DNA from 2 places in the Thermosipho sp. 1070 genome. Region 1 is predicted to be linked to the other one. Evidence: predicted binding sites of a transcription regulator. Region 1 holds the regulator's gene; the other holds the start of a gene.
The links. Region 1 encodes HrcA, which represses chaperone genes, less so after heat shock. Its sites were predicted from a motif close to ATTAGCACTCNNANNNTNNGAGTGCTAAT; they were not measured.

Region 1 (9,420 bases):
TATTATTTCATCATTAATTATCACTTTTTTTCCAATTGCAACCCTGGGATCTATGCCGCCAACTGGCATAAAAGATAGAGTGCCATCTTCGTTTATATTTGTTATCATAAATCCTACTTCATCCATGTGTGCATCTAATACTACTTTTGTCTTTCCATTTCCCTTTTTTAAAGCAATGAGATTTCCAAGGTTATCAACCCAAAATTTATCAACTTTATCTTTTATCTTTTCAATTATAAATTCCCTAACTTTATGTTCATTACCAGATACTCCGTTAATTTCTGAAAGTTCTTTAAGATACATTATTGCACCTCCAATTCAGAGATAGTAAATGCCATGAGTTTTGATATTTTTTCTACATCATCTATGGAAATTTTTTCGTATGGTGTGTGCATATATTTAAGTGGTATAGATAGTAACTGTGTTTTTATACCCTTTCTGGTTAGTTGTACTTCGTCTGTATCTGTACCGCTTCTACGTGGGATAGGTTCAAATTGAATAGGAATTCCATATTCTTTTGCTGTATTTTGTACCAATTCGTTGAATTTTTTATCTACTACTGGTCCTATTGCAACTACTGGACCTTTGTTTATCTCTATTTTTTCAAAGCCAGGAATATTTTCATTACCGTGTGTTACATCAATTACAAATGCATAATCTAAATCCGAAAAATACGCTGCAGTAGGTGCACCTGGACCACCTATTTCTTCTTGAGTTGAAAAGATAAAATATACGTCAACTTCGTGTTTTATTTTTTGCAATAATGATGCTGTTTTGATTAGAGAAACACAACTTGCCCTGTTGTCGAGTGCTGGAGCAAATACGTAGTTATTTTGTTCAAAGCCTTCTATTTCATCCAAAACAACTAAGTCACCAACTGAGATCTCTTTCCAATCTTTATTGATACTTATATCTAAAAACAGATAATTAAATGTTGGTACTTTTCCTCTTTCTTCTTTTTTTTGCAAATGGGGTGCTAAAAAACCAAATATACCATCAAATGTTTTGTTTTTTCTAGATATAATCTTTGCACGTTGCCCAATTACCACTTTTGGATCCCAACCGCCTATTGGTGAAACATAGGCAAAACCTTTTTCATCTATTTTTGAAATAACAAATCCCAGTTGATCAACATGTGCAAATAATCCAACTTTTCCCTTTCCCTTTCCCTTTCCTTTTTTTACACATACTAAGCTTCCGAGTTTTGTTTTGAAGATTTCATCGGAAAAATCTTTCATTATTTCTTCAATAGTATTAACAGCATTTGATTCAAAGCCCGATGGTCCTGGAATTGATGTCAATTTTATAATTAATTCTTTTGTATCCACTTTATCCCTCCTTTAATTTTTCTAACAAGATTTTATCACAATTTTAAAGAATTTGGTATATACTAATAAAAAGAAAGGAGGAGAGATATGAGAAGACCAAAGATTGTTGAATTTGAACTTACCACAGCTTGTAACTATGCGTGTAAACATTGTTATTGTAATGCGGGGAAAAAGTCAAAAGTAGAACTTTCAATTGAACAGGTTAAACACGTACTTGATGAATTAAAAAGTGCACATGTAGAAACAGTAGATTTGATTGGTGGAGAACCTTTGGTAAGACCTGATATTTACGAAATAATTGAATATGCTGTTGGTATTGGACTAGATGTGATGTTAAATACAAATGCATCCCTTGCAAGTAAAGAAGTTGTAAAAAAAATAAAAAAGATTTATCCACAACTTAAAGTGGGAATTTCCTTTGATGGAAGTTTGCCAGATATACACGAATTTATACGTGGAAAAGGAACTTTTGATAAAACTTACAAAGGTTTTATGAACTTTGTAGAAGCAGGTTTTGACGTTACAATCTTGCATGTTATCAACAAAAAAAACTATTTGTACTTTGAAGATATGATAAATTTTGCTAAAAAGCATCGTGTTTCACTATATGTAGATAGATTTGTTCCAGTTGGAAGGGGACAATTGTACAAAAAAATTTTAACACCAAATAAGAAAGAGATAGAATATGTAAGACACTTGATTGAAAAGCACAAGAATAGTATTAATTTTTACGTTGAAGAAAATATTTCAGGAGGGTTATGTTCTGCTGGGAGGACTCATGCATCGGTATTGGTAGACGGTACTGTTGTACCTTGTGGGCATTTTAGATACGATAAAGAATATTACATGGGAAATTTGAATGAAAAATCTTTTGAAGAAATATGGAAAAGTTACGATCCAGATGTTTTATTGGATGCTTGTAAAGCATGTAGTATGTTTAAAAGGTGTTTTGGTGGTTGTAGGGCTTTTGCGAAAAATATGGATTTAAAATATGATCCTATTTTTTGCGAGGTTGAGAGTAATGATTAAAAAAGACAAACAATTTAGAAAATTTCAAGCGTATGGTTTTTTGAAGAATCTACGTTTCTTTGAACCGTTTTTTATATTGGCTTTTTTGTCTGCAGGTTTAAATTATTTTCAAATTGGTGTACTTTATACGATAAGGAGTTTAGCAACAAATATCTTGGAAGTTCCAACGGGAGTATTTGCAGATTTATACGGTAGAAGAAAATCCATGATTTTTTCCATGATTTCTTATATAATTTCATTTCTCGTATTTTACTTTTTTAAATCCTTTCTTCTTTTTGTTGTTGCTATGATTTTTTTCTCATTTGGTGAGGCATTTAGAACAGGGACACACAAGGCTATGATTTTCCAGTATTTGAAATTGAACAATATGGAGGATTTAAAAGTTCAGTATTATGGAGCAACTCGCGCTGCGTCACAATTGGGTTCTGCTTTAAACTCTTTGCTTGCGGCAGTTATTGTCTTTTTTAGTGGGGATTACAAATTAATTTTTCTTTTGGCAGTTATACCTTATGTTGTTAATCTCGTAAATCTCTCTACTTATCCTAAAGACCTTGATTTTTCATCTAAGAAGTCAAAAAAGGAAACTTTGAAGGATTTTTGGGGAGCTATCTCAAACTGGAAGACTCTAAAATTACTTTTAAATGCCACGAGTTACTCTGCAATATTTAAAAGTTTAAAGGATTATTTACAACCAGTTATTGAGTCATTTGCCTTAACTATTCCCATTTTTTTGGGAGTATCAAAGGAAAAGAGAACATCTGTTTTGGTGGGAATAATTTATTTTGGACTTTATATACTTACTTCAATGGCATCGAGAAATTCCTGGAAGTTTAAGAAGGGATTAAATTTAACGCTCTTTTTGGGTGCGATAACCGTGATTTTAATAGGTATTTCGTATGTATATAAATTGTATTTTCTCTCTATTATTTTCTTTTTCTTTTTGTACATTTTGGAGAATATCAGAAGACCTATTGCTGTGTCGTATATTAGTGAAAAATCGGAGGCCCTTGCATCTGTATTATCGGTTGAATCTCAAGTAAAAACATTTTTAAGTGCTATGTTTTCATTTTTGATGGGGTTTTTGAGTAATGAATATGGAATTGGAGTAGGAATAATGGTACTAGGAGCTATTTTATTAGTGTTCTCACAAATCTTTAAATGTAAAGATTTGTAAAATTTCTTTTGTGATGTATAATTAAGTAGTACTTTTAATTTTGTGAGGTGGTATTATGGGTATAAAAAAAGGAGATAAGGTATTGGTACATTATGTGGGAAGATTTGAAGATGGAGAAATTTTTGATAGTTCAGAAGGAAAAGAACCATTACAATTTGTAGTTGGGGAAAGACAGGTTATTCCTGGTTTTGAGGAACAAATTATTGGTATGGAGGTAGGCGAAAAAAAGACAATAAATGTTCCCTATGATAAGGCTTATGGAGAATATAGAGAAGATTTGGTTTTCCCCGTTGAAAAGGAAAAATTACCAGAAGATGTACAAGTGGGTCAATTTTTTGAAGTACATCAACCAGATGGTGGAACTTTTGTTGTTAGAGTTTCAGAAGTTAATGAAGATAAGATTATGCTCGATGCCAATCATCCTTTAGCGGGTAAAAATTTAATATTCGACATTGAAATAGTTTCCATATTATGAAAAATATAGAGAAATATTCATTGGGTGAGGAAATAGCAAATGCAATAACCCATGGAATAGGGACTTTGATAGCATTATTTGGGCTTGTTTGGTTGATAGTGTATGCTTCGATGAGTGGTGGAGTACTAAAAATTGTTTCTTTTACAATATTTGGCGTTACGCTGTTTTTGCTTTATTTAATTTCTACATTGTATCATGGGATAAGTTATAGGAAGGCTAAGGCTATATTTGAAATAATGGATCATTCTGCTATTTTTTTACTAATTGCTGGAACTTATACTCCATTTTTATTGCTGGTTATTAGTGGAAGACTTGGATGGATTTTGTTTTCAATAATGTGGGTGCTTGCAACTATTGGCATTGTATTTAAAGTATTTTTTGTTAGAGAATATATGGTAATTTCTACACTTATTTACATTGCAATGGGATGGATGATAGTGTTTTTTATAAAAAATTTATGGGTCAATTTTAATGAGCGAGGAATAATTTTGTTGGTCTTAGGTGGTTTGGCCTATACAATTGGTACTATTTTCTATATGTATAGAAAGATAAAATTTCATCATATGATATGGCATCTGTTTGTAATTTTAGGTAGTATTTTCCATTATTTTGCAGTACTTTCAATTTGAAATAATTTTAATATGTAGGTTTGGCAAAATCCAGGTAAATAGATTCAGGGTAACCTGGATTTTTTTTGTGTACTGTATTTGACATTTGCTGTGTAAAAATGTAAACTAATAATTGAGGTGATAAAATGAAAGAAAGATTAAAAAAGATTTTGGTGATTTTATCTGAATCAAAAGGTCCCGTTAAAGGTAAGGATTTGGCGGAAATGTTGGGAGTTAGTCGGCAGATAATAGTTCAAGATATATCCGTTTTAAAGACAAAAGGGCACAAGATTTTTTCAACAAGAGATGGTTATATTCTAGAAAAGAAAAAAGATTTTATCAGAAAGATGATTGCCGTAAAGCATTCTGAGGACGAGATTTACGATGAACTTTTGAAAGTTGTAAAAGCTGGAGGAAAGGTAATAGATGTTATAGTTGAGCATCCTCTTTACGGTGAAATTAATGGTAGGCTTGATATTGCAACACTGGATGACGTTGCAAAGTTTATGGCCCTTATGAAGAGTTCAAATGCAACTCCGCTTTTAAAATTATCCGGAGGTGTTCACATACATACTATAGAAGCTCCAAATAAAGAGGTTATGGAAAAGATATTAGAAGCTTTAAAGGATTATCTTTTGGAGGTGAAAAAGTGAAAATCGATCAAGTCATTGATAGTGTAGTTTCAAAAGAAAAACAAAGAAATCTCTTAATTTTGACTTCTTTAATATGGATAGTAGGCTCTGCTGGTGTTATGGTTATGCCATTTGTCCTTCCGAATTTAATTTCAGAATGGCAACTTTCAAAAACCATGGCAAGTTCTCTTGTTAGTGCAACCTTTTTAGGCATGCTTTTTGGTGCATTGTTGTCCGGTGTGATTTTGGATTACTTTGGCAGAAAGACCGGTACTATTTTTTACTTGTTAATTTCCGTGATTTTTACTGTATTGTTTGGTTTTTCAAAGGGATATTCAATAGCTTATTTATTGAGATTTTTATCTGGTTTTGGATATGGAGGACTTTTGCCTTCGGCGAATACTTATCTTTCTGAATTTACATCGATAAAACTTAGAGGAAGGTATTTAGTATATTTGGAAACCAGTTGGGCAATTGGAAGTATATTAATAGCACTTTTTGCGGTAACTTTTGGAGAAAGATTTGGATGGAGATGGAATTTTTATATTTTTTCATTAGGGTTGTTGATATTAATAGCACTTTTAAAAAATTCTGAAACTCCAAAGTATCTTTTTGAAAAAGATGGTATAAAAGCTTTAAAAGAGAGATATGGTGATGTTCCAGGTAGTATTGAAAGCGTGGAAAAGGTGAAAGTTACTTTTGGTGCTTTGTTTAGAAGTAGATACATTAAACAAACTATTTTGGTTATGATATCTTGGTTTGTCGTAAGCTTTGTGTATTACGCACTTTTTTCATGGGCACCTAGGGTTTTTGTGGAAAACCTTTCAATTACCATAACTAAAGCAAAATGGTATACATTTTTTGTATATCTTGCCCAATTGCCTGGGTATCTTTCTGTGGCGTATTTAATAGAAAAATGGGGAAGGAAAAAGACTTTATCCGTGTATTTTATAGGAATGGGACTTTCTTCGTTTTTCCTATTTCTTGCCTCTGGAAATATTACGTTTTTGTTTGTTGTTTTAGTTCTTTCGTTCTTTACTTTAGGAGTCTGGGGATTAGTATATGCGTACACCCCAGAGTTATTTCCCACCTCATTTAGAGGTACTGCAAATGGAGTAGCAGGTGTAATGGCAAGAGTTGCTGGAATAATAGCACCATACTTTACGGGATACTTTGTTGATAAATCCATAGTTGCCGCGCTTTCATATACTGCGATATTTTCAATTATTACAGGTCTATTAGTATTGATTCTTGGTGTGGAAACTAAAGATAAGCCAGTTGGATAATTTTGGGCATCTTATGATGCCCATTTTTTGTTTAATTGACTGTTCAATTTTTTTATGTTATACTATTATCAGACAAAGTATGAGAGTGATAATTCCTCTGATAAAGAGGTGAAAATATGAAAGATTTGTCCGATAGACAAAAGAAAATTCTATATTGTTTAGTTAGAGAGTATGTAAAATCTGGTATTCCAGTAAGTTCCCAAAAAGTTTTAGAAACAACGAATTTAGAGTGGAGTGGGGCAACTGTTAGAAACGACATGAGAAAGTTGGATTATTTAGGATATGTTTTTCAACCCCATACTTCTGCGGGACGTATTCCTACGGACAAGGGGTTGAAGTTTTATGTAAATGAAGTGTTAAAGGTGAGAAAGGAGACAAAAAAGGTAGGTTCTTCGATAGATGTTAGAACGGACTTTCCGATAGGTGATTTGGATAAAGTCATACGAGGTGCTGCAAAGCTTTTATCAAATACTTTAAAGGCCTTTGTTATTATAGAAAAACCTAATCCCATGAATCTCAGAATTAGAAGGATTGTCCTAACTCCAGTTACAAAGACATTTTCCATTGTGAACATTATTACTGAATTGGGACTTACTTCTGTTCTTCCTATACAACATTCCGAAATTTCTAATATATTGGAAATTGAAGAGTTTTTGAATAAAAGTCTTGATGGAATACTTTTGAGTGATTTTAAATTAAAATTAAAAGAAGTGGTTGAAAAGTTTTCATGGGTTGGTGGTAGATTAAAAGAATTTATAGAACTTTCTGAAAGAATTGCGTCTGAAAAATACGATGAATATATTATTGAAGGAGTATTTAATCTTGTGAATGCAAAGAAATTTGGTGAAGATAAATTAAGAGAAATTGTAAAAATTTCTACAAATTCTGAATTTTACCCGCAAATTTTTTCACTAGGTGAAGGAATATACGTAGGAAAGGAACATAATATAAGAAATTTTGAGCAATATGCAGTTTTGATAATGCCTTATTTTGTCTTTGAGCGAGAAGTGGGGAGAATTGCCGTAATTTTTGATAAATTTAGTGATTACTCTAAGGTATTTGATAGTGTGGAATATGTGGTAAACAGACTTACTGAATATTTTACTATTGTTGCAAGAAATGTTGAATAATTGGAGGTGATTGAAGTGGAAAAAGAAATGAAAAATGAAATAAAGAATGAAGAAAAGAAAGAAGAAAGGAAAGAAGTGGCAAAAGAGAAAAAAACACCAGAGAAAATTGTGGAAGAACAAAAAGAAAAAATAAAGAAATTAGAGTTACAGTTAAAAGAATTTGAAAATTATGCACGTGTATTAAAATCTCAATTTGAAAATTACAAAAAAGATGTACTCAAAGAAAAAGAACAAATAGCAGTTTCAACGATGGGAAGGATTTTGGAAAGATTTTTGCCAATTTTAGATGATTTTAAAAGATCATTTTCGAATGCAAATGATGAAGAAAGAAATACACAATTTTACAAGGCAATTGAATTGATTTATAAGAATTTATTTAAATTGTTGGAAGGTTTTGGACTTGAAGAAGTTAAAGTAGGTAATAAATTTGATCCATTTGAACATGAAGCAGTAGAAAGAGTTGAAGATGAGGAAAAAGAAGAATATTCTATTGTAGAAGTTGTGGAGGATGGGTATAAGTTTAAAGGAAGGATTTTAAAACCTGCAAAGGTTAAGGTCTCGGTAAAGCCTAGGAGGTGACTTTATGGCAAAAAAAGATTATTATGAAATTCTTGGCGTTTCAAGGAACGCATCCCAAGATGAAATAAGACAAGCGTATAAGAAGCTTATAAAAAAATGGCATCCTGATAGAAATTATGAAAATAAAAAGTTAGCAGAAGAAAAATTTAAGGAAATTCAGGAAGCATATGATGTGCTTTCTGACCCTGAAAAGCGAGCAATGTATGATAGATATGGTTATGTGGGAGATGTGCCACCAAATGCCGGGGGCGGATTTGGTGGATTCGGTGGTTTTGAGGATATTTTTAAAGACTTTGGTGATTTTATAAACAACGATATTTTCAATATTTTCTTTGGTGATCAAAGAACATCTTCAAGAAAGAGAGCAAAAAGACCAAAAAGAGGAGAAGATATAAATATTTCCGTTGATGTGTCTTTTGAGGAGTTGTTTACCGGAATAAGAATACCGCTTGAATATGATAGATACGAGGTTTGTGAACATTGTAATGGTGAAGGAGTTGAGCCTGGTAGTGGTTGGATTACTTGTCCAAAGTGTCATGGGACGGGTACAGTTAGAGAAGAAAGGAGAACATTTTTAGGTGTTATTGTAAACCAATATACGTGTAATCATTGTGGTGGAACAGGAAAAATTCCTGGGGAGAGTTGCCATACTTGTGGTGGAACAGGAAGGATAAAGAAAAGATATAAGGTTGAAGTTAACATTCCAGCTGGTATTGAAAATGGAACTATCTTGAGAATACAAAGAGGAGGGAATGCCGGGTATAATGGAGGAGAATATGGTGATTTGTATGTTCACGTAAGGGTTGTTGGATACTCTGATTTTGAAAGAAAGGGAAATGATTTAATTAAAGAGATTAAAATAGATTATTTGGAAGCAATTTTAGGTACAAAGGTAAAAATTAGAATGCCAAATGGTAAAATAAAAGAGGTAAAAATTCCAGCGGGTGTTCAACATGGACAAGAAATATATGTATATGGTGAAGGATTGCCTGATATGAGAACGGGGAAAAGAGGAGATTTAATTTTGAGGGTTAGAGTTGAGATTCCAAGTAGGGTATCAAGAACTGAAAAAAAGTTATTAAAAGAGATAGCAAAGTTGAGGGGAAAGGATGTTGAAGAGGGTTGAAGAATTTTTAAAGAATTTTTTTAAAGAGTATAGATTTTCAGGAGCTGTTTTGG
Region 2 (9,420 bases), 240 kb from region 1:
ACTATTACGTTATATCCCCTTTCATTTAGCATCTTACAAACGTGTGAACCTATATATCCTGCTCCTCCTGCAACCAAAATATTCATGCTTTCCTCTCCTTTAGTTTTAATAGTTTTTTTAAAAGCTTTCCCTTTATTTCTTTTATATCACCTGGGTTTGGAACAAAGGAGATATCAATTGGTCCATGTGAGATTCTTTTTAACTCTAACACTTCGTGGTTTATGTTTTTGAATAATCTTTTTACTTCATGTTTTTTTCCCTTTATCATTTCTACTTTAACCGTGGAATAATTAAATCCCACGTCTAATATTTCAAAGTATTCCAATCTTAAAAATTCGCCGTTGTCCCATATTCCTTTTTTTAAAGTTAAAAGTTCTTTGAACTTTATTTTTCCATTTACTTTTACAATATAAACTTTTTTTACCCTGTATTTTGCACTAGTTAGAATATTTATTAACTCTCCATCATTAGTTAAAATTAAAACACCAGTTGCATCTTTGTCTAAGCGTCCTGCCACTTTTAGTGGTTTGTCTTTGAAAAATTCCTTTATTGTTTTCTTTTCCTTTGGATCGTAGAGGGTAGTAACGTATCCCTTTGGTTTGTGTAAAGCGTAATATTCAAAGTTGTTTGACGTTAATTTTTGATTGTCTAAAGATACAACATCACTATTTTTAACTTCGTACCATGGTTCTTTAACCACTTTGTTATTGACTTTTATCCTTCCAGAAAATATAATTATATCTGCCTTTCTTCGAGCGTATCCACAAAGTTGAAGGTACTTTTGCAACTTAATTTTTTCACCCCTTTCCAATATATTTTATCATTATAAGGAGGGATTTTATGTTTTTTGATTTGCCTTTTTTGATACTTTTAACTATTTTTGTATTGACAAAATTTATTTTCCATTCTCCACTTGGAATTCTTGCAACAGGTGCATTGGTAGGATATATTACAAATATGCTTGCAATTTGGATGCTTTTTAACCCTAAAAGAAAAATTTTGGGAATTCAAGGGGTAATTCCAAGGAAAAAGTATGAGATTGCCCAAAATCTTTCAAGGGTGATAGAAGACGAATTTATTAATACTGAATCTCTTAAGAATTTCATGAAAAGAAATTTAGATCAATTGAATTTCAAAGATGACATTATGCGTTTTATTGTTGGAAATTTTTCAAAACTTTTGAATGAAGATACAAAAAATGCTATTTTGCGATATTTATCTTCAAAAATAAGTATACCTTTAATACCTGTTGATAGGATTGTTTCTTCTGTTTTAGACAATGTTTTTAAGGATATAAAAGTAGATCTTGAAAGTAAAGGAAGTATATACAAAATGATTGAAAAGAATTTAACGGATGGAGAATATGATATAATAAAAGTGTTGGAAAAAGTCTTCGAAAGAATACCCTTTAAAGATATTGTAAGGGAAAAGATAGAAAATTACACAGTCGATGAGATGGAAACTGTAATTTTGAGGATAGCAAAGAGAGAGTTGCGGTATATAGAACTTTTAGGTATTCCACTTGGGATTTTAATAAGTGTTATACAAATGATTTAATGATTTAAGAGAGGTGATTGTATGAAGAGTTTTGTTATGAACATTTGGATAAATACTTGGAAAAGACTATACGGTGAAAGTCTTGTAGATTCTCTTATTAATGAATTCAACGTAGATTTAGACATACTCCAAAGTCCAATTAATGATGTAGATGATGAAATGGTAATTAGATTTTCAAGAAAACTTGCAGAAAAGACTGGGAAAACATTTGAGAAAGTTTGGGAAGAAACAGGATATGAAAATATTAAAAGCTTTCATAAGTATTATCCAGGGTATTTTAAAAAAGATGGTATTCTTTCATTTTTGAGCACTATGGATATGGTCCATAGGGCACTTACAAGGAGAATTAAGGGGGCAAAGCCTCCAAGGATTATATACAAATATATAGACGAAAAAACTGCGATTGTAAGGTATCAATCAAATAGGGATTTTAGAAGTTACTTTTTAGGGTTAGTGAGGGGAGCTTCTGACTTTTTCAAAGATCCCATAACTATGGAAGTGCTGGATCAAGGTACAAATAATAGCACTTCTTTTGTGGAAATAAGAATAAAGGCTTCAAAACCATACGGAAAGTTGATAAAATTAAAGTCGTTTAGATTGGTATCATTTGGTATTTTGAAAAATATATTAAAGAGTAATGTTATTTTCCTTCCGTTAATTGTATTTATTGTTTCGTTACTGTCTTCAAGCTTTTTATCACCGGTTGTTTCTTCGATAATAGTGGCGCTTTCCACATTTGCTTTGTCTTTGCCTATTGTTTTAGATTTAAAGAAGGGATTTAGTGCACTAAAATTTGAAGATCTTTCCTCTGTTACATATGTTTCTGGTGAAGAAAACTTTGAGAAAATAACACATGAGTTAAACAAGGCAAATGAAAAAATCAAAGAGTTGTTGATATCATTCCAAGGTGATACCGAAGAATTGTTGAGTTTTTCCAGCAAGACAATGTCATCAATTGAAGTTGTTGAAGAACAGATTGATACGATGAAGGAATTATCTTCACAGGTTGCGGATACCGCCGTTCAAATAAGTAATGATGCAGAAAGGATTTCAGATGCAGTAACATCAAATGTGGATACTATTTCACAAACGATAAGTGTTCAAAATGAAATAGTGCAAAATTTAAACGAGGCGGTTGAAAATATTATATCTGCGGCAAAGAGTGTTGAAAATGTATCATTTAACATAGAAAATGTAAGTGATGATTTTGAAAAAATAGCAAATGAAAGTAAAGAACTTAGAAAACAAGCAGATGAAATAAAAGAAATTGCCGATACTGTTATGAGCATAGCAGAACAAACAAATTTACTTGCACTTAACGCTGCAATTGAAGCAGCAAGAAGCGGGGAAGCTGGAAGAGGATTTGCAGTAGTTGCCGATGAAATAAGGAAACTAGCAGAAGAAAGTAAAGAATCTGCAAATAAAATATCTGATTTCCTAACAAAGATTTCAAGCGGTATAGAGAATTTGAGTGTTGGAGTTGTTTCTGGATATGAAAATTTAAAAGCACAGACAAAGGCACTTTCGGAAAGTTCTAAAAAAAGTAAGGAATCTAGTCAGGTGATATCGGATATTACCGGACATTTAAATTCTTTGATTGAATCGTTAAATACAGAAGCAAGTAAATTGGAAGATATAACAAATAGTATTCAAAATCTGTTGGCAATCTCAGAGGAAAGTAGTGCAACAGCAGAAGAAATAAGTGCATCTATTCAAAGATTTTTGACGGAATTAAGGACAGTCTTTGATAACGTAAGCAAAACTATTAGTTTGCTAGAATTGATACAAGAAAATATAGAGAAGATAGATATATAAAAAGGCTCCCATTGGGAGCCTTTTTTTTAGTCAAATTTTAGTCTCATTAAATCTGATTTTACACCGGGTATTTGGTTTAACTTTTCCTTTAATTCATCGTGTTTTGATTCATCATCTACTAGTTCTAGAATGATTAGCCCAGAATTTGAACAGTATTGAGGTACTCCTTCGTGAAGTCCTAGTCTAGTTTTGATGTAACATCCATATTCTGTTAATAGTTCTTGCACTTTAGTTGCAGATTTTTCCCTGTTATCGATTAAAATGGCCATGACCGTTCTGACTGTTATATCCATAATGCCCCCCCTTTTTTAGTTAAGTTTAGAAATATTTTCGATTAATTCATCTAATTTTTCATATTCTTCTTTTGTTATAAGTCCCTTTACCACCACTTCACCTACTATTTCTGCCTTTACATTCTTTATCATTCCTTTTAATTCTTCTATAAACCTTCCTCCCCATCCATAGGAGCCCAATATCCCTATGTATTTTGTCTTTGGCCTTAAGGCATTCATTAAATATACCACTCCTGCTATCTTTGGGTGCATACCTCCCAATACCATTGGCGTCCCCACTACTACTGTCGATGCCTCTACCAAATCTATCGCTATCTCTCCTATGTCGCTTTTTACTACATTGTGTAATTTTACTCTTACTCCCTTTTCCATTAATCCTTCCATTACGTATTCCACCATCTTTCTTACACTTTCATGCATCGATACATACAATATTATTACTTCTTTTTTTGTCTCGTTACCCGCCCATTTTTTGTATTCTTTTATTATTTTTTCTGGTTTTGTATATACCGGCCCATGACTTGGCGCTATCTTTCCTATCTCTATCTTTTCTATCTTTTCTATGTTCTTTATAACGTGGTTTCTAAACGGCATCATTATTTCTGCGTAGTACCTCTTTGCCATCTCTATTAATACATCGTCTCCTTCTTGTTCTATGTCACTTGTTGCATAGTGTGAACCAAATAAATCACAACTAAACAATATCTTTTCTTCTTTTAAGTACGTTACCATCGTCTCTGGCCAATGTACCCACGGCGTTAAGTAAAATTTTAACGTCTTTCCCCCTAAATCTAGCTCTTCTCCATCTGTTACCTCTATTATATCTTCTTTACTTACATGTACGTGTGTGTGCAATAATTCTGCACATTTCTTGTTCGTTACTACCTTCGCACCATACTTCTCCACCACTTCTTTTATCAAACCTGAATGGTCTTGTTCCGCATGATTTGATATTACATAATCTATATTCTTTATATCCAATTTCTCTAAATTGTTGTAAAACTCTTCTTTCTTTGCAGGATCAACGGTATCTATTAAAGCTATCTTTTCCCCTTTTACTATATATGCATTGTACGTTGTCCCATTTGGAAGAGGAATTAATTCGTCAAATAATTCCCTATCCCAATCAATAGCTCCTACATAGTATACCCCATCACCTATCTTCTTAACCATCTTATTCCTCCCCTTCTCATTAAAAGTGGGACATAATGTCCCACTTATTCTTCTACTTCAAATTGGTCTTTGCCTACCCCACATACTGGACATACCCAATCTTCTGGCAATTTCTCAAATGGTGTCCCTGGCTCTACCCCATTGTCTGGATCCCCTACTTCTGGATCATATACATATCCACATACACTACATACGTATCTCTTCATGTTTTCCCCTCCTTTTATGAGAAAAAAATCACTATACAATTATATTATAGCATTTTTTAGAGTGAAAAAACAAAGTTCTATTGATTTTAGATTTGTTGTCTTTATATTTTAGTTTAGAATAAAAAATAAGGGGCGACTTGCCCCTTATTTTGTAAGTTCTTTTTCCTTTTCAACTGAGATTATTCCGTTGTTTACATCAACTAAAACTATATCTCCTTCTTTAATTTCTCCAGCTATAATTTTCTTTGAAAGTGGTGTTTCAATTTCTCGTTCTATTAATCTTCTTAGTGGTCTTGCTCCAAAGGCTGGATCATATCCTTTCTTTGCAAGGTATGCTTTTGCGTTATCTGTTAGTTTTATTTTTAGGTTTTTTTCTTTTAATCTCTTTTCAAGCCTTAAAATCAATTTTTCGACTATTTCTTTCATATGCTTTTCTGTAAGTGGTTTAAATATCACAACGTGGTCAATTCTGTTTATGAATTCTGGTCTAAAATAGTGCTTTAAATCTTCCCTTACAGATTCTTCTATCTTTTCAAACTCTATTCCCGCTTCAACCTTTCTCAATATCTTATCACTTGCAAGGTTACTGGTCATTATAATTATCGTGTTTCTAAAATCAACTGTGTTGCCTTTTCCATCTGTTAATCTACCATCATCAAAGACTTGTAGTAATACGTTAAATACTTCTGGATGTGCTTTTTCAACTTCATCTAAAAGAATTACGCTATATGGTTTTCTTCTTACTTGCTCTGTTAATTGTCCTCCTTGATCGTAACCTACGTATCCTGGAGGTGCACCAATGAGTCTTGCAACTGAGTGTTTTTCCATGTACTCACTCATGTCAATTCTAATGAGCGCATTTTCGGAACCAAATAAAAGTTCTGCAATGGTCTTTGCAAGTTCTGTTTTACCAACACCACTTGGACCTAAGAATAAGAAGGTACCAATTGGTCTATTGGGATCCTTTATGCCTGCTCTTGCTTTTCTGATAGCATCTGCAACAACTTTGACTGCTTCTTCTTGGTCTACCATTCTTTGATGTACAAGTTCTTCAAATCTTAATAACTTTTCTTTTTCCGATTCCATCATTTTAGTTGCGGGTATACCAGTCCATGATTCTACAACCTTTGCAACTGTGTCGGCGGTTACTTTGTCAGTTCCGTATTTCTTTTCGAGTTCTTCATATTGATTTTGAAGTTTATACATTTGTTGTTTCATTTCAGCTGCTTCTTTGTATTGGGAGTTTATAGTAAGTTCATCGATTTTTTCACTTAAAGATTTTATTTTTTCCTTTAGTTCTGAAATTTTTGGATCGGCGGACTTTAAACTTATCTTTGCTGCAGCTTCGTCAATCAAATCTATGGCTTTATCTGGCATAAATCTATCTTGTATGTATTTTGAGGATAACTTTGCTGCGGCTTCTATAGCTTCATCCGTTATTTTTACGTTGTGGTGTTTTTCGTATGTTTCTTTTAAACCTTTTAATATTTTTATAGTTTCTTCTACACTAGGTTCCTCAATTAATACAGGTTGAAATCTTCTGGCAAGGGCTTTGTCCTTTTCTATGTGTTTTCTGTATTCTTCTAAAGTTGTTGCACCAATTGCATGTAGTTCTCCTCTGGCTAGTGCAGGTTTTAACATGTTGGATGCATCCATAGCACCTTCTGCAGCACCTGCTCCAACTATTGTATGAAGTTCGTCGATAAAGAGAATTACATTGTTTTTCATTTTATTTATTTCTTCCATTACCTTTTTCAATCTTTCTTCAAATTCGCCACGATACTTACTACCCGCAAGCATTTTTCCAAGATCAAGCATTAATATCTTTTTATTTTTAAGTTTTTCAGGGACTTTTCCTTCAACAATTTTTTGTGCAAGACCTTCAACAATAGCAGTTTTACCGACACCTGGATCACCTATGAGCACGGGGTTGTTTTTTGTTTTTCTAGAGAGAATTTCAATAACTCTTTCAATTTCTTTTTCCCTACCGATAACAGGTGAAAGTTTACCCTCTCTTGCAAGTTTTGTTAAATCCACTGTGTATTTTGAAAGTACATTTCCTTCTTCATCTAATTCTCCATTTTCCACAAGTTCTTTCACCGATTTTAATACTTCTTCGTATGTGATCCCGTATTTGTTTAGTATAGCAGCAGCTTGAGTAGAGTTATCCTTGAGCAGTGCTAAAAGAAAATGAATAGGTGAAACTTTACTTGAACCGATCAATTTTGCCTCTTTTCTAGAGAGTTCAAAGATTCTGGAAAGTTCATTTGACATGTAAACTCCAGAACCAGAACCGTAGTATACACCATATTGACTTTCAATTAATTCTTCAATTCTATCCAGTATTTCATCTAAATTTATACGTGTTTTTATAAGTTTCTGCACTACATCATCTTGTAGAATTTCATAGAGCACATGCTCTGGTTTTAAAAGATTTTGCCTTTTTTGAGTTAGGTTTTCTGCTGCTTGTTGGACTAATTCTTGCATTTTATTGTCCAAGTATCTCAATTTAACCACCTCCAAAATTATTTTTCTTTTTATCACTCACATATATAGACTGATAACATTTGTTTTTGGTTCGGGATTTGTTGTTACGTTTTTGTAAATAATTTGTTTTTAATTGATTTTAAATATTTTGTGTTTTATATTAGAAATGTATGATTTGGAGGGGGTAATATGTATTTTGTTTTGGGTTTAGTTGTGATTTTAGGCCTTCTTTTGATTTTTTCTTTGATGTATATATTAAAGTTAAGAAATTTAGTTAATTTGGTATTTGATGGTAAATCTTCAAAAATGGGTGTTGCAGTTTGGCATGGGGGAAAACTTAAATATTTTTCATCTAGTCTATTAAACTATGCTAAGATGTATAATATGGATTTTTTTGATTTTAAAAATGTTACGGAAGATAAAATTAAAGTTTTTTCAAAGAAATATTCGCAATTAGAAGTATTTTTTGATATGGTTTTGAAGAATTACTATAAAGATAAATTAGAATTTGAGGTAGAAATTGAAATTGGTGGACAGATATTTCTTTTGAAGTTTTTCAGGATAAAGTCCAAAGGTTTGAGGTATTCAATACTTTTTTTGGTAAATATTTCAAGCAATGTATATTCGTATGCAAAAGATATTATCAAGCCTTTAAATAAAATTCCACAAAGTATTTTTTTGGATATTTTAAATAGGAAAACTCTTTCGGAAGTTTCAAAAAAGTTGTTTGATTTTTTAAAAGGACAGAAAATAATTGACTCTCTCGTTGTAGCGACTAGAAGAGGTGATGGAAGTACTTACATACATTATGCAAATATAGGTTTTGAAGAAAGGATGAATTTTGTTGTTCCGCCTAAAAAGAAGCCAATTGTTTCATATATAATGGATTTTGGTAAAAAGTTGTATGTGAGAAATTCAGAAAGATTAGTCCTTCCAAAAGGATATGAAAGAATAGTGTTTGGAAAACATAGAATTGTTTCCATTTATGGTGTGCCTTTAAAATTTGAAGAAGAGGTTTTTGGTGCGGTGTTGTTTGAAAAAGGTGGAAAAAATGCATTTACATCTAAAGAATTATACGTGTTTAATTTGTTGTCTGAAATTTTGACTATAAATTTTAAATTTAGAGAAGTTTTTGATAAACTTGTTAAAGAAAAGAAGGAGACACTTAGAAATTCTTTATTTGATCCATTAACAGGTGCTTACAACAGGAATTTCTTAAACAAGATGAATTTTAACGGTGATTGTTCTATAATATTTATAGATTTGGATGGTTTTAAAAAACTTAATGATACATATGGACATGATTATGGCGATAAAGTATTGAAAAAATTTGTAAAATTATGTAAGAAAAGTATAAGGAAAGAAGATAAAGTTGTAAGATACGGAGGAGACGAGTTTTTAATCTTTGTAAATGGAAAAAATGCAAAACAAGTTGTTGATAGGATAAAACGAAAATCAGATATTGATTTTTCATATGGAATTGTAAAGCACAACAAGCAAAAGAATTTTGGAGAAATTTTAAAAGAAGTAGATAAGAAAATGTATGAAATGAAAAAAAGTAAGAGACACGGTTGATGTTTTGTTGATAACTCTGAAAAATTATTGACAACGGTAAAAAATGTGATATATTTTTTTCTGGAAGTTATTATAAGATACTATGATTGACAAAAATCTAAAATATGGTATAATATATAAGCGATAGCGAAGTTCCGGCGTAGCTCAATAGGCAGAGCGGGTGGCTGTTAACCACTAGGTTGGGGGTTCGAGTCCCTCCGCCGGAGCCAGAAAAGGAGAACTTGGCGTTCTCCTTTTTTTATTTGTAGACGATAAAACATGTTTGTGCTGAGATAAATTCTCTGGAAGTTGTTTTTACGTTATTTATAAAGATT

Region 2: a site for HrcA is predicted at 7,581-7,609, ahead of Y592_RS02860 (ATP-dependent Clp protease ATP-binding subunit). Genes of this name have one in related genera too.

The regions. Positions count from the first base shown of each region.
Region 1 is NZ_CP007121.1:331,282-340,701, reverse strand. It holds gene Y592_RS01650 (M42 family metallopeptidase) at 1-303, opposite strand, end outside; gene Y592_RS01645 (M20/M25/M40 family metallo-hydrolase) at 303-1,328, opposite strand; gene Y592_RS01640 (radical SAM/SPASM domain-containing protein) at 1,416-2,357, shown strand; gene Y592_RS01635 (MFS transporter) at 2,350-3,531, shown strand; gene Y592_RS01630 (FKBP-type peptidyl-prolyl cis-trans isomerase) at 3,587-4,006, shown strand; gene trhA (PAQR family membrane homeostasis protein TrhA) at 4,003-4,635, shown strand; gene Y592_RS01620 (transcription repressor NadR) at 4,761-5,267, shown strand; gene Y592_RS01615 (MFS transporter) at 5,264-6,532, shown strand; gene hrcA (heat-inducible transcriptional repressor HrcA) at 6,649-7,662, shown strand; gene Y592_RS01605 (nucleotide exchange factor GrpE) at 7,690-8,241, shown strand; gene dnaJ (molecular chaperone DnaJ) at 8,246-9,367, shown strand; gene nadE (NAD(+) synthase) at 9,351-9,420, shown strand, end outside.
Region 2 is NZ_CP007121.1:568,945-578,364, reverse strand. It holds gene galE (UDP-glucose 4-epimerase GalE) at 1-86, opposite strand, end outside; gene Y592_RS02890 (pseudouridine synthase) at 83-787, opposite strand; gene Y592_RS02885 (DUF445 domain-containing protein) at 841-1,557, shown strand; gene Y592_RS02880 (heme NO-binding domain-containing protein) at 1,579-3,372, shown strand; gene Y592_RS02875 (hypothetical protein) at 3,399-3,668, opposite strand; gene Y592_RS02870 (FprA family A-type flavoprotein) at 3,681-4,838, opposite strand; gene rd (rubredoxin) at 4,883-5,044, opposite strand; gene Y592_RS02860 (ATP-dependent Clp protease ATP-binding subunit) at 5,189-7,552, opposite strand; gene Y592_RS02855 (sensor domain-containing diguanylate cyclase) at 7,721-9,106, shown strand; tRNA gene Y592_RS02850 (tRNA-Asn) at 9,240-9,315, shown strand.